Regions from separate parts of the Streptomyces sp. NPDC001530 genome, predicted to be linked through region 1. Evidence: riboswitches for the same ligand, from Rfam matches in the RefSeq annotation. Region 1 holds a riboswitch; each other region holds the start of a gene.
What was found. A riboswitch is a leader RNA that binds a small molecule or an ion and turns the genes downstream of it on or off. The one in region 1 is predicted to bind S-adenosylmethionine.
Positions count from the first base shown of each region.

Region 1 (3,269 bases):
CAAGGATTCAGGGCAAGTCGGGCCCCGTATATGCCATAAACGGCTCAAAAAGGCGGGGCACTTTGGCTGCTTCTAGTCGGGCGCCCGGCAGGTACTCATATGCGCCCGGCATGAAAGGCGAAGCAGGTTCCCCAACTGTACCCCGCTCAACCATGCAGAATTGCCCCCTCCGTTTCTCTCACGGAGGGGGCAATTCGGTGAACTCTTCGTGCTGGAAGCCGGGTCAGCAACCGCCCGCACTGTGACTGGTGGTCAGCCTCCGGCGACGGCGGGGATGATCGAGACGCCCGCACCGTCCGGCGTCGCCGTCTCCAGGCCCTGCTCGAACCGGACGTCGTCGTCGTTGACGTACACGTTGACGAAGCGGCGCAGCTTGCCCTGGTCGTCCAGGACACGCGCGGCGATACCCGTGTGGTTCTTCTCCAGATCGGCGATGACCTCGGCGAGGGTCGCACCCTCGGCGCTCACCTCGGCCTGACCGCCGGTGTAGGTGCGCAGGATGGTGGGGATACGGACGTTGACGCTCATGGGTGATGACCTCCGGTCAGGTACAGCGCCCCGTAAGGGGCGCGGGGCTCTGCTGAATATGCGGCTCCGCCGCGCGGGCGCGACCAGCCCCCACCGGCCCGCAGATGGAGAACGGTCCTTACGCGAGGCCGGCTTCCCGGAAAGAGTCCAGGTTGGGCCGGATCGTCGCGGTGAGCCCCGTGCCGGCCACCGCGTCCAACGTCTTGAGACCGTCACCGGTGTTGAGGACGACGGTCGTCAGCGTCGGGTCGAGCAGCCTGTTCTCGATCAGCTTGCGTGTGACGCCGACGGTCACGCCACCTGCGGTTTCGGCGAAGATGCCCTCCGTGCGCGCGAGGAGCTTGATGGCGTCGACGATCTGCTCGTCGGTCACATCCTCCACCGCACCGCCCGTACGGCGCGCGATGTCCAGCACGTACGGCCCGTCGGCCGGGTTGCCGATGGCGAGCGACTTGGCGATGGTGTTCGGCTTCTGGGGGCGTACGACGTCGTGCCCGGCCTTGTAGGCGACGGACACCGGCGAGCAGCCCTCGGCCTGGGCACCGAAGATCTTGTACGGCTTGTCCTCGACGAGGCCGAGCTTGATCAGCTCCTGCAGACCCTTGTCGACCTTGGTGAGCTGGGAGCCGGAGGCGATCGGCACGACCAGCTGGTCCGGGAGCTGCCAGCCGAGCTGCTCGCAGATCTCGTACGCGAGGGTCTTGGAGCCCTCCGCGTAGTACGGCCGCAGGTTGACGTTGACGAAGCCCCAGCCCTCGCCGGCCGGGTCGCCGATCAGCTCGGAGCAGAAGCGGTTCACGTCGTCGTAGTTGCCCTCGATGCCGACGAGCTCGCCGCCGTAGATCGCGGCCATGACGACCTTGCCCTGCTCCAGGTCGTGCGGGATGAACACGCAGGAGCGGAAGCCGGCGCGGGCGGCGGCGGCACCCACGGCACCGGCGAGGTTGCCGGTCGAGGAGCAGGAGAGAGTGGTGAAGTCGAAGGCGCGGGCGGCCTCGATGGCCTGCGCGACGACGCGGTCCTTGAAGGAGTGCGTCGGGTTGCCGGAGTCGTCCTTGACGAAGAGCTTGCCGGCGTCGACGCCCAGCTCGCGCGCCAGGTTGTCGGCCTTGACGAGCTTGGTCCAGCCGGGGTTGATGTTCGGCTTCTCGGCGACGTCCGCCGGGACGGGGAGCAGCGGCGCGTAACGCCAGATGTTCGCGGGGCCCGCTTCGATGCGCTTGCGGAGTTCCTCGGTTTCGTAGGCCGAGAAGTCGTACGCGATCTCCAGCGGGCCGAAACACTCCTCGCAGGCGAAGACCGGGCCGAGGGGCACGCGGTGACCGCATTCGCGGCATGAGAGCGCCGCGGCGGGACCCAGATCGACAGAGTTCGTGGTGGTGGCAACTGTCTGCGCAGCCATGGAGGCGAGGCCCTTTCTCCTCATCTTCCTCACGACGCACTTCGCCGTGAGACGGATTTGGCACCTTCCCTAGCCGGGAGCCTCGCCACGTCCGCGTGACAGGAACCAGCTGGAGGGTTGCCGGGGCTTCATCGGGCCGTATCCCTCTGCCCCTCTGGATGAGCGGTATTCGGTTGTACGCGGATGATCTACGCAATGCGATGGTCATCCGCGTTGTTCAAGACTGTAACCGAAGGCCAGGACAGTTGAGATAGTCGTCCGAACCGCGAGACGGCCCTATCCGATCTGCCGCTGCCGCGGCGGGCACGCCGATGAGAGTGTGTGATCAGACAGTAAGGAGCCGCAGACTGTGCTGGAAGAAGTTGAGCGCTGGCTGAGCACCCGCTCGTGGTCCGTGACCGATCGCCCGCTCCACAAGCTCATGGCCGCCAAACGCACCACAGGGTCGACGGTCAGTGTCGTGCTGCCCGCGCTCAACGAGGAGGAGACCGTCGGCGAGATCGTCGCGATCATCCGCCACGATCTGATGCAACAGGTCCCCCTCGTTGACGAGATCGTCGTGGTCGACTCGGGCTCGACGGACCGCACCTCCGAGGTGGCCGCCGCCGCGGGCGCGCGCGTCGTGCACCGGGACGAGATCCTGCCGCGGATACCGACCGTGCCCGGCAAGGGCGAGGTCCTGTGGCGGTCACTGCTCGTGACGAGCGGGGACATCGTCTGCTTCATCGACGCGGACCTCAAGGAGTTCTCGTCCGACTTCGTCTCCGGGATCGTGGGCCCGCTGCTCACCGACCCGGGCGTGGACCTCGTCAAGGCCATGTACGACAGGCCGCTCGGCTCCGCCGCCGGTCAGGGTGGCCGCGTCACCGAACTCATGGCGCGCCCCCTGCTGAACATGCACTGGCCGCAGCTCGCGGGCTTCGTCCAGCCGCTCGGCGGCGAGTACGCGGCCCGGCGGTCGCTGCTGGAGCAGCTCCCGTTCCCCGTCGGGTACGGCGTCGAGCTGGGCATGCTCGTCGACGCCCTGCACCTGGTGGGCCTGGACGCCCTGGCCCAGGTCGACGTGGGCGTCCGCAGGCACCGCCACCAGGACGGGCAGGCGCTGGGCCGGATGGCCGCGGCGATCTATCGCACGGCCCAGCTGCGGCTGGCGCGCGGCCACATGATCCGTCCCGCGCTCACACAGTTCGAACGGGGCGAGGACGGTTTCGAGCCGCGCACGCACTCCGTCGACACGGAGGAACGCCCTCCGATGGCGGACATCGCCGAATATCAGTCACGCAGAGTGGCATAGCCGTCGACAAGGAGTGACCGACTCCGGGCGGTCGTATACGGCCTG
Region 1 is NZ_JBIAVS010000018.1:205,223-208,491, forward strand. It holds gene ACFY0T_RS34065 (MoaD/ThiS family protein) at 253-528, opposite strand; gene thrC (threonine synthase) at 647-1,930, opposite strand; SAM riboswitch class I at 1,948-2,095, opposite strand; gene ACFY0T_RS34075 (glucosyl-3-phosphoglycerate synthase) at 2,280-3,224, shown strand.

Region 2 (3,269 bases), on a different contig from region 1:
AGCGCCTGCCGCACGGTGAGTTCATCGAGGTCCACGAGCCGCTGCCGCAGTCGTCGCTGCACGCCCTCACGGCGCACGAGCAGTACCTGCCGGCCGAGATCGGCCCGACGGTCGACGAGAACGGTGTCGAGCGCAAGGTCACGGGCACGCAGCGGCTGCGCGCCAAGCTCAGCAAGGGCTTCTACGGGGAGAACAACCAGATCCCCAAGCCCACGGTCGAGGAGTACAAGGAGATCACGAGCGGCCACGGCCACCACTGATCCTCTGATCGGTCCTTATTGATCGCCACGGCTGGAGCCCCGTCCATTGCATGGACGGGGCTCTTTGCCGTCTCCCGGGCTGGATAGGGTGTTCCCATCCCTATAAGGAGTCCCTTTCCGGGACTGAACCAGGAGCGGCTTATGAGCGCTGTGAACCCCGCTGGAGGCGACACCGCGGCGGGCCGTTCCTGGCCCCAGGTGCTGAACGGCCTGCTCGACGGCCGTGACCAGAGCGCGGACGACACGGCCTGGGCGATGGACCGCATCATGCGCGGCGAGGCGACGGACGCGCAGATCGCCGGTTTCGCGGTGGCGCTGCGGGCCAAGGGCGAGACGGTCGAGGAGATCTCCGGGCTCGTCCGGACGATGTACGAGCACGCCAATGTGATCGAGGTGCCGGGGCCGACCGTCGACATCGTCGGTACGGGCGGCGACGGCGCGAAGACCGTCAACATCTCCACGATGTCGGCGATCGTGGTGGCCGGGACCGGCGCCAAGGTCGTCAAGCACGGCAACCGTGCGGCGTCCTCGGCCTCCGGTGCCTCGGACGTCCTGGAGAAGCTCGGCGTCAACCTCGAGCTGCCCCTGAAGCGGGTCGCCGAGGTGGCCGAGGAGGCCGGGATCACCTTCTGCTTCGCGGTGAAGTTCCATCCGGCGCTGCGTCATGTGGCGGCGGCGCGGGGTCAGTTGGGGATCCGGACGACGTTCAATGTCCTCGGGCCGCTGACGAATCCGGCGCGGGTGCGGGCGCAGGCGGTCGGGGTCGCGGATCTGCGCATGGCGCCGATCGTGGCGGGCGTCTTCGCCGAGCGCGGCAACTCCTCGCTGGTCTTCCGCGGCGACGACGGCCTCGACGAGCTGACCACCACGTCGACGTCCAAGGTCTGGGTCGTCCGCGACGGCAAGGTGACCGAGGAGCGCTTCGATCCGCGCGACGTCGGTATCGACCTCGTCCCTGTGGAGGCCCTGCGCGGCGCCGACGCGTCGTACAACGCGGACGTGGCCCGTCGACTGCTGAACGGCGAGACCGGGCCCGTACGGGACGCGGTGCTGCTGAACTCGGCGGCGGCCCTGGTGGCGCTGTCGCCGGGCGACGCGCCGCTGGTGGACCAGATCCGCGCGGGCATGGCGAAGGCGGCGGAGGCCATCGACTCCGGGGCGGCGAAGAGGACGCTGGAGCGGTGGGTGGCGGCCACCAACGCATGAGCCGTACGCCGACTCCGAGCCCATTGAGCCGTACGTCGGCTCCGAGGCCGTACGTGAGGTGACGCGAGGCGCAGTCCGGATCCTGGACTGCGCCTTGCGCGTCGAAGATCTTCTGGCAAGATGCTGTACCAGGTCATGAGCGACAGCCATCAGGCCCCGGCCGGCTGTCCGGCAACCCTCCGTCCGTGGCGGGGTGCCCCGGGTGAAGACCAGGCCGTAGGCAGCGAGGTCTACGGCAAGCGCGGACCCCTCGCACGCTTTCAAATAAGCGCGGTACCAGGGGTCCTGGTCGTTCGAGGGAGCCTTCTGTGAGCAAGCGAATGCGATAGGGCGTAGAGCCCCGCCTCCGCATACCCCCTTTCCACCCTTCCCGCGCTGAGCCGTATTCCGGTGTACCCGATCCCGGTGTACCCGGTACCCGCTCGCGCGGTGATTCCTTCTGCCTCTCACAGGAGCTCGCCATGTCTGTCTTCACCGCTGCCGCCGACCAGACCGTTTGTGCCCCTCTGCCCGTCCTGGGGCGAGATGTCACCGTCCCGCTCGTCACCGGTGGCGAGGTCACCTACGCCGCGCTCGACTACGCCGCCAGTGCCCCGGCCCTGCAGCGGGTGTGGGACGACGTGGCCGCATACGCCCCGTACTACGGCAGCGTGCACCGCGGTGCCGGGTACCTGTCGCAGCTGTCCACCGACCTGTTCGAGAACGCTCGCAAGACCGTCGCCGAGTTCCTGGACTGCCGCGAGGGCGACCAGGTGATCTTCACCCGGTCCACCACCGACTCACTCAACCTGCTCGCCGCCACCCTTCCGGCCGACTGCCAGGTCTTCGTCTTCGAGACCGAGCACCACGCCTCGCTGCTGCCGTGGCGGGATGCCCGGGTGACGTACCTGAACGCCCCGCGCACGCCTGACGAGGCCGTCGCGACGCTGGAGCGCGCGCTCGCCGACCGCGACCCGTACGGGCCGGCCCTCGTCTGCGTCACCGGGGCCTCGAACGTCACCGGTGAGCTGTGGCCGGTGCGGGAGCTCGCCGCGGCCGCGCACGCGCACGGCGCGCGTATCGTCCTCGACGCCGCGCAGCTGGCCCCGCATCACCCGGTGTCCGTCCGCGACCTGGACGTCGACTGGGTCGCCTTCTCCGGCCACAAGCTGTACGCGCCCTTCGGCTCCGGTGTCCTCGCGGGCCGCTCCGACTGGCTGCGCGAGGCCGAGCCGTACCTCGCGGGCGGCGGTGCGAGCCGGAAGGTCGCGCGGCGTACGGATGGTGGCGTGGACGTGGAGTGGCACGAGAGTGCGGCGCGGCACGAGGCCGGGTCGCCGAACGTGATCGGCGCCTACTCGATCGCGTCGGCCTGCAAGGCGCTGGCGGAGGCCGGCTTCGAGGGGCTCGTCGCCCGGGAGCAGCACCTGATCGACACGGTCCGCGCGGGGCTGGCCGAGGTGCCCGAGGTGCGGGTCCTCTCCCTCTTCGGTGACGACGCGCCGCGCGTCGGCGTCATCTCCTTCGTCGTCGAGGGGTGGAACAGCTCGCACTTCGCCGCCGCGCTCTCCGCTGAGTACGGCATCGGGGTCCGGGATGGCCTCTTCTGCGCCCACCCGCTGGTGCGCACCCTCCTCGGCAGCGACCCGGGGACCCAGGGCGAGTGCGGCGCCCCCGAGGCCGCGCCCGGCGAGAAGTCCCTCAACGCCATCCGCGTCAGCTTCGGCGCGGGCACTCCCGACGAGCACGTCCAGCGCTTCGTGACCGCCGTGAAGGAACTCGTACGGGACGGCGCGAAGTGGAACTACCGCACGGAGGACGGCC
Region 2 is NZ_JBIAVS010000019.1:47,541-50,809, forward strand. It holds gene ACFY0T_RS34415 (cytochrome bc complex cytochrome b subunit) at 1-260, shown strand, start outside; gene trpD (anthranilate phosphoribosyltransferase) at 402-1,466, shown strand; SAM riboswitch class IV at 1,598-1,714, shown strand; gene ACFY0T_RS34425 (aminotransferase class V-fold PLP-dependent enzyme) at 1,928-3,269, shown strand, end outside.
Region 2: linked by a shared signal. The riboswitch ahead of ACFY0T_RS34425 (aminotransferase class V-fold PLP-dependent enzyme) and the one ahead of thrC (threonine synthase) in region 1 are both predicted to bind S-adenosylmethionine.

Region 3 (3,269 bases), on a different contig from region 1:
GGCCCTCGTAGTGGTGCCAGGTGGCCTCGTAGGCGCGGCGCAGCGAGGCGAACGCGTCAGGTGTTTCGGCGGGGAGCGCCAGGGTCGTGGTGGTGACCGAGTCCTTGAGGCCGAGCAGGTCGAGGGTGATGGCCAGGCGCAGCGAGCGCGGACAGCCTTCGGAGAGATACAGCTGATAGCGGTGCGGGGCCGGGTAGAAACCACCGGCGGCGCCGACGCCGATACGGCTGCGGATGGCGTGCGGGCGAGTGGACACGGACGGTCCGGCGCCCCAGGGGCGAGCGCTTGACGGAGAATCAACTGGGCTCGGGGCGGGAGAGGTTGAGGAGCAGGTGCCTGCACTTGGCGCGTGCGAGCTGGTGGTGGCGGCGCTGGTGGCGCACGTGCCTGCGGTGCCTGTGTTCGAGGCGCGCGAAACTGTCTTGGGCATGACTCTCCATGGGAACGACGAAGCCCCGGCCGCCTCGTGGGCGGCAGCGGCGGAACGGAGTGACTGCGCTTGCGTACCGGCACGAAGCGGCCGGACTAGTACGCGCTGGAGACCCGCAACAAGTCGATGTGCAGACGTCTCGTCAGGTAGTTCCTGGGCATTCCCACCGGTCCGCCTCCAGGGCCCGCGAGTTGCGAGACCGCGCTTGCCCCGCCGCACCGGCGGGACCCGGTCGTCACCCGGGGCACCCCGTCGCGGTGGAAGGGTTGCCTGTCAGCGGGCCGGGGCCGATGACCGCGTCGCGCGGGAGAATCCGCGGGGACGAGGCGCTGACAATCGTGACCGTCCCCGCCAGTGTCGGCGCGCTCCCCGAAGGCGTCAAGGACGCCTGTACGCGGTCTCACCAGGTGGTCATCCGGGCCGGAACACGTTGACATTGGTTTCCGCGCGTGCCTAACTTACGCCGCAGATCGGTCATGAGTGTCAGCGAAAAAGCCCTGGCTCGCTGGCCGGCAACCCTCGCGACGCGGTGGGGTGCCCCAGGTGACGACCGGACCGGAAGACTTTCGGTAAGCGCGAGCCGCCCACGGGCGGCAACAGTGACGGAGACGGCGATGGACGCAGCTTGGAAGGCCGCACGGCGGCCCCGCGGCTGCGTCCTGCTGTGCGCGAACCGCTGTGTCGATCTGCTCCGCGTCAACAGTGCCCTGTGTACCGCTTCGGGCTGTGCCCGCTGTCAAGGCTGACGGCGTTCTGAATCCCTGACGCGCACCGCCGCCGCGGTGTGCCCTCTGCCCGCCCAGCCCCCGGTACCGGCGTCTTCCCGTTCTTCGTCATCCGCGGCCTTCCTCGTTGTGCTGCGGTGCCGTCGCGTACGCCGCACCGGGGTGTCCGACTCCGCTGGAGCCCTCATGAGTGAACCCCCTGGCGCCGCCGTGTCCCTTGCCGAGGCACCGCCCGCCGACTCCCCGGCGAAGCCGCTCACCGCCCAACGCGTGCTGCCGCTGCGCAGGCCGGGCCGCTGGATCACCACGGCTGTCGTGCTGGTCCTGGTCGCCCAGATCATCCACGGCCTGGCCACGAACCCCTTCTACCAGTGGGACCGCTTCCGCTACTGGTTCCTGCGCCCCACCATCCTCGACGGCCTCGTCATCACCCTCGAAGTGGCCGCGCTCAGCGCGGTGTTGGGACTGCTCGGCGGGGTGCTGCTCGCCCTCGCGAGGCTCTCCGGGAGTCCGGTGCTGCGTGCGGCGAGCTGGGTGTACACGTGGCTGTTCCGCTCCGTACCGCTGATCGTCGTCCTGATCTTCCTCTACAACTTCAGCGCCCTGTACAAGACGTTGAGCCTCGGTGTGCCGTTCGGGCCGGCCTTCGTCACCTTCGACGAGTCACGGCTCGCCACCGACATGACGGTCGCCGTCATCGGCCTCAGCCTCAACGAGGCGGCGTACGCGGCCGAGGTCGTCCGCGGGGGAATCCTCTCCGTCGACCAGGGCCAGCACGAGGCGGCCGCCGCGCTCGGCCTGCCGAAGACGTACCAGTTCACCCGGATCGTCTTCCCGCAGGCCCTCAGGTCCATCACCCCGAACTACGTCAACCAGCTGATCGGCCTGATCAAGGGCACATCCCTGGTGTTCTACGTGTCGCTGCTCGATCTGTTCGGCTCGGTGCAGACGATGGGCAGCACCTATCCCGGCGACATCGTGCCGCTGCTGCTGGTCGCCACCGTCTGGTACCTGATCCTCACGAGTGCCGTGTCCGTCGTCCAGTTCTACGTCGAGCGGTACTTCGCCCGGGGCGCGACGCGCACCCTGCCGCCGACGCCACTGCAGAAGGTGCGGACCGGCCTCGGTGATCTGCGGGCCCGGCTGCGCAAGGAGGCCGCCGTATGACCACCGCCCAGACCCTCGACGCGCGTCCCGCCGCCCTTGAGGTCCACGACGTGCACAAGTGGTACGGCGCCCACCGGGTGCTCGACGGCGTCGACCTGACGGTGCGGCCCGGCGAGGTCACCGTCATCCTCGGCCCGTCCGGCTCCGGCAAGTCGACGCTGTTGCGGGTGATCAACCACCTGGAGAAACCCGAGGTCGGATACGTCAGCGTCAACGGCGAGTTGATCGGCGTACGACGGCACGGTGAGCGTCTCAAGGAACTCAGCGAGCGAGCCATCCTGACCCAGCGCGGCCGGATCGGCTTCGTCTTCCAGAACTTCAACCTCTTCCCGCACCTGACCGTCCTCGACAACGTGGCCGCCGCGCCCGTGGCCACCGGCAAGCTGACCAAGCCCGAGGCCCAGGAGCTGGCACGCGAACTGCTCAGCCGCGTGGGCCTGGTCGAGAAGACCGGCGCCTACCCGCGCCAGCTGTCCGGCGGCCAGCAGCAGCGCGTGGCCATCGCCCGCGCCCTCGCGCTGCGCCCAGGGATCATCCTGTTCGACGAGCCCACCTCGGCACTCGACCCCGAACTGGTCGGCGAGGTCCTGGCCGTCATCAAGGACCTGGCGACCAGCGGCACCACCCTCGTCATCGTCACGCACGAGATCGGCTTCGCCCGCGAGGTCGCCGACCGGATCGTTTTCATCGACGGCGGTCGCATCGTCGAACAGGGCTCGCCCGCACAGGTGTTGGACCACCCGCAGCACGAGCGGACCCGGGACTTCCTCAGCAAGGTGCTCTGACCGGCGCCTCCCTTCTGCCACTTCACCGCAGTCACAACCTCTTCACCGCAGTCACGCCCTCCTCCAGCGACAAGGACAGCCATGCCTACGCACTTCTCTCGACGCAGCCTGATACGCGGTATCACCGCGGCGACCGCCGTTGCCTCACTGGCCGCCGGGCTC
Region 3 is NZ_JBIAVS010000008.1:73,485-76,753, forward strand. It holds gene ACFY0T_RS17620 (cell envelope biogenesis protein OmpA) at 1-256, opposite strand, end outside; SAM riboswitch class IV at 627-774, opposite strand; SAM riboswitch class IV at 903-1,012, shown strand; gene ACFY0T_RS17625 (amino acid ABC transporter permease) at 1,342-2,322, shown strand; gene ACFY0T_RS17630 (amino acid ABC transporter ATP-binding protein) at 2,319-3,107, shown strand; gene ACFY0T_RS17635 (ABC transporter substrate-binding protein) at 3,189-3,269, shown strand, end outside.
Region 3: linked by a shared signal. The riboswitch ahead of ACFY0T_RS17625 (amino acid ABC transporter permease) and the one ahead of thrC (threonine synthase) in region 1 are both predicted to bind S-adenosylmethionine.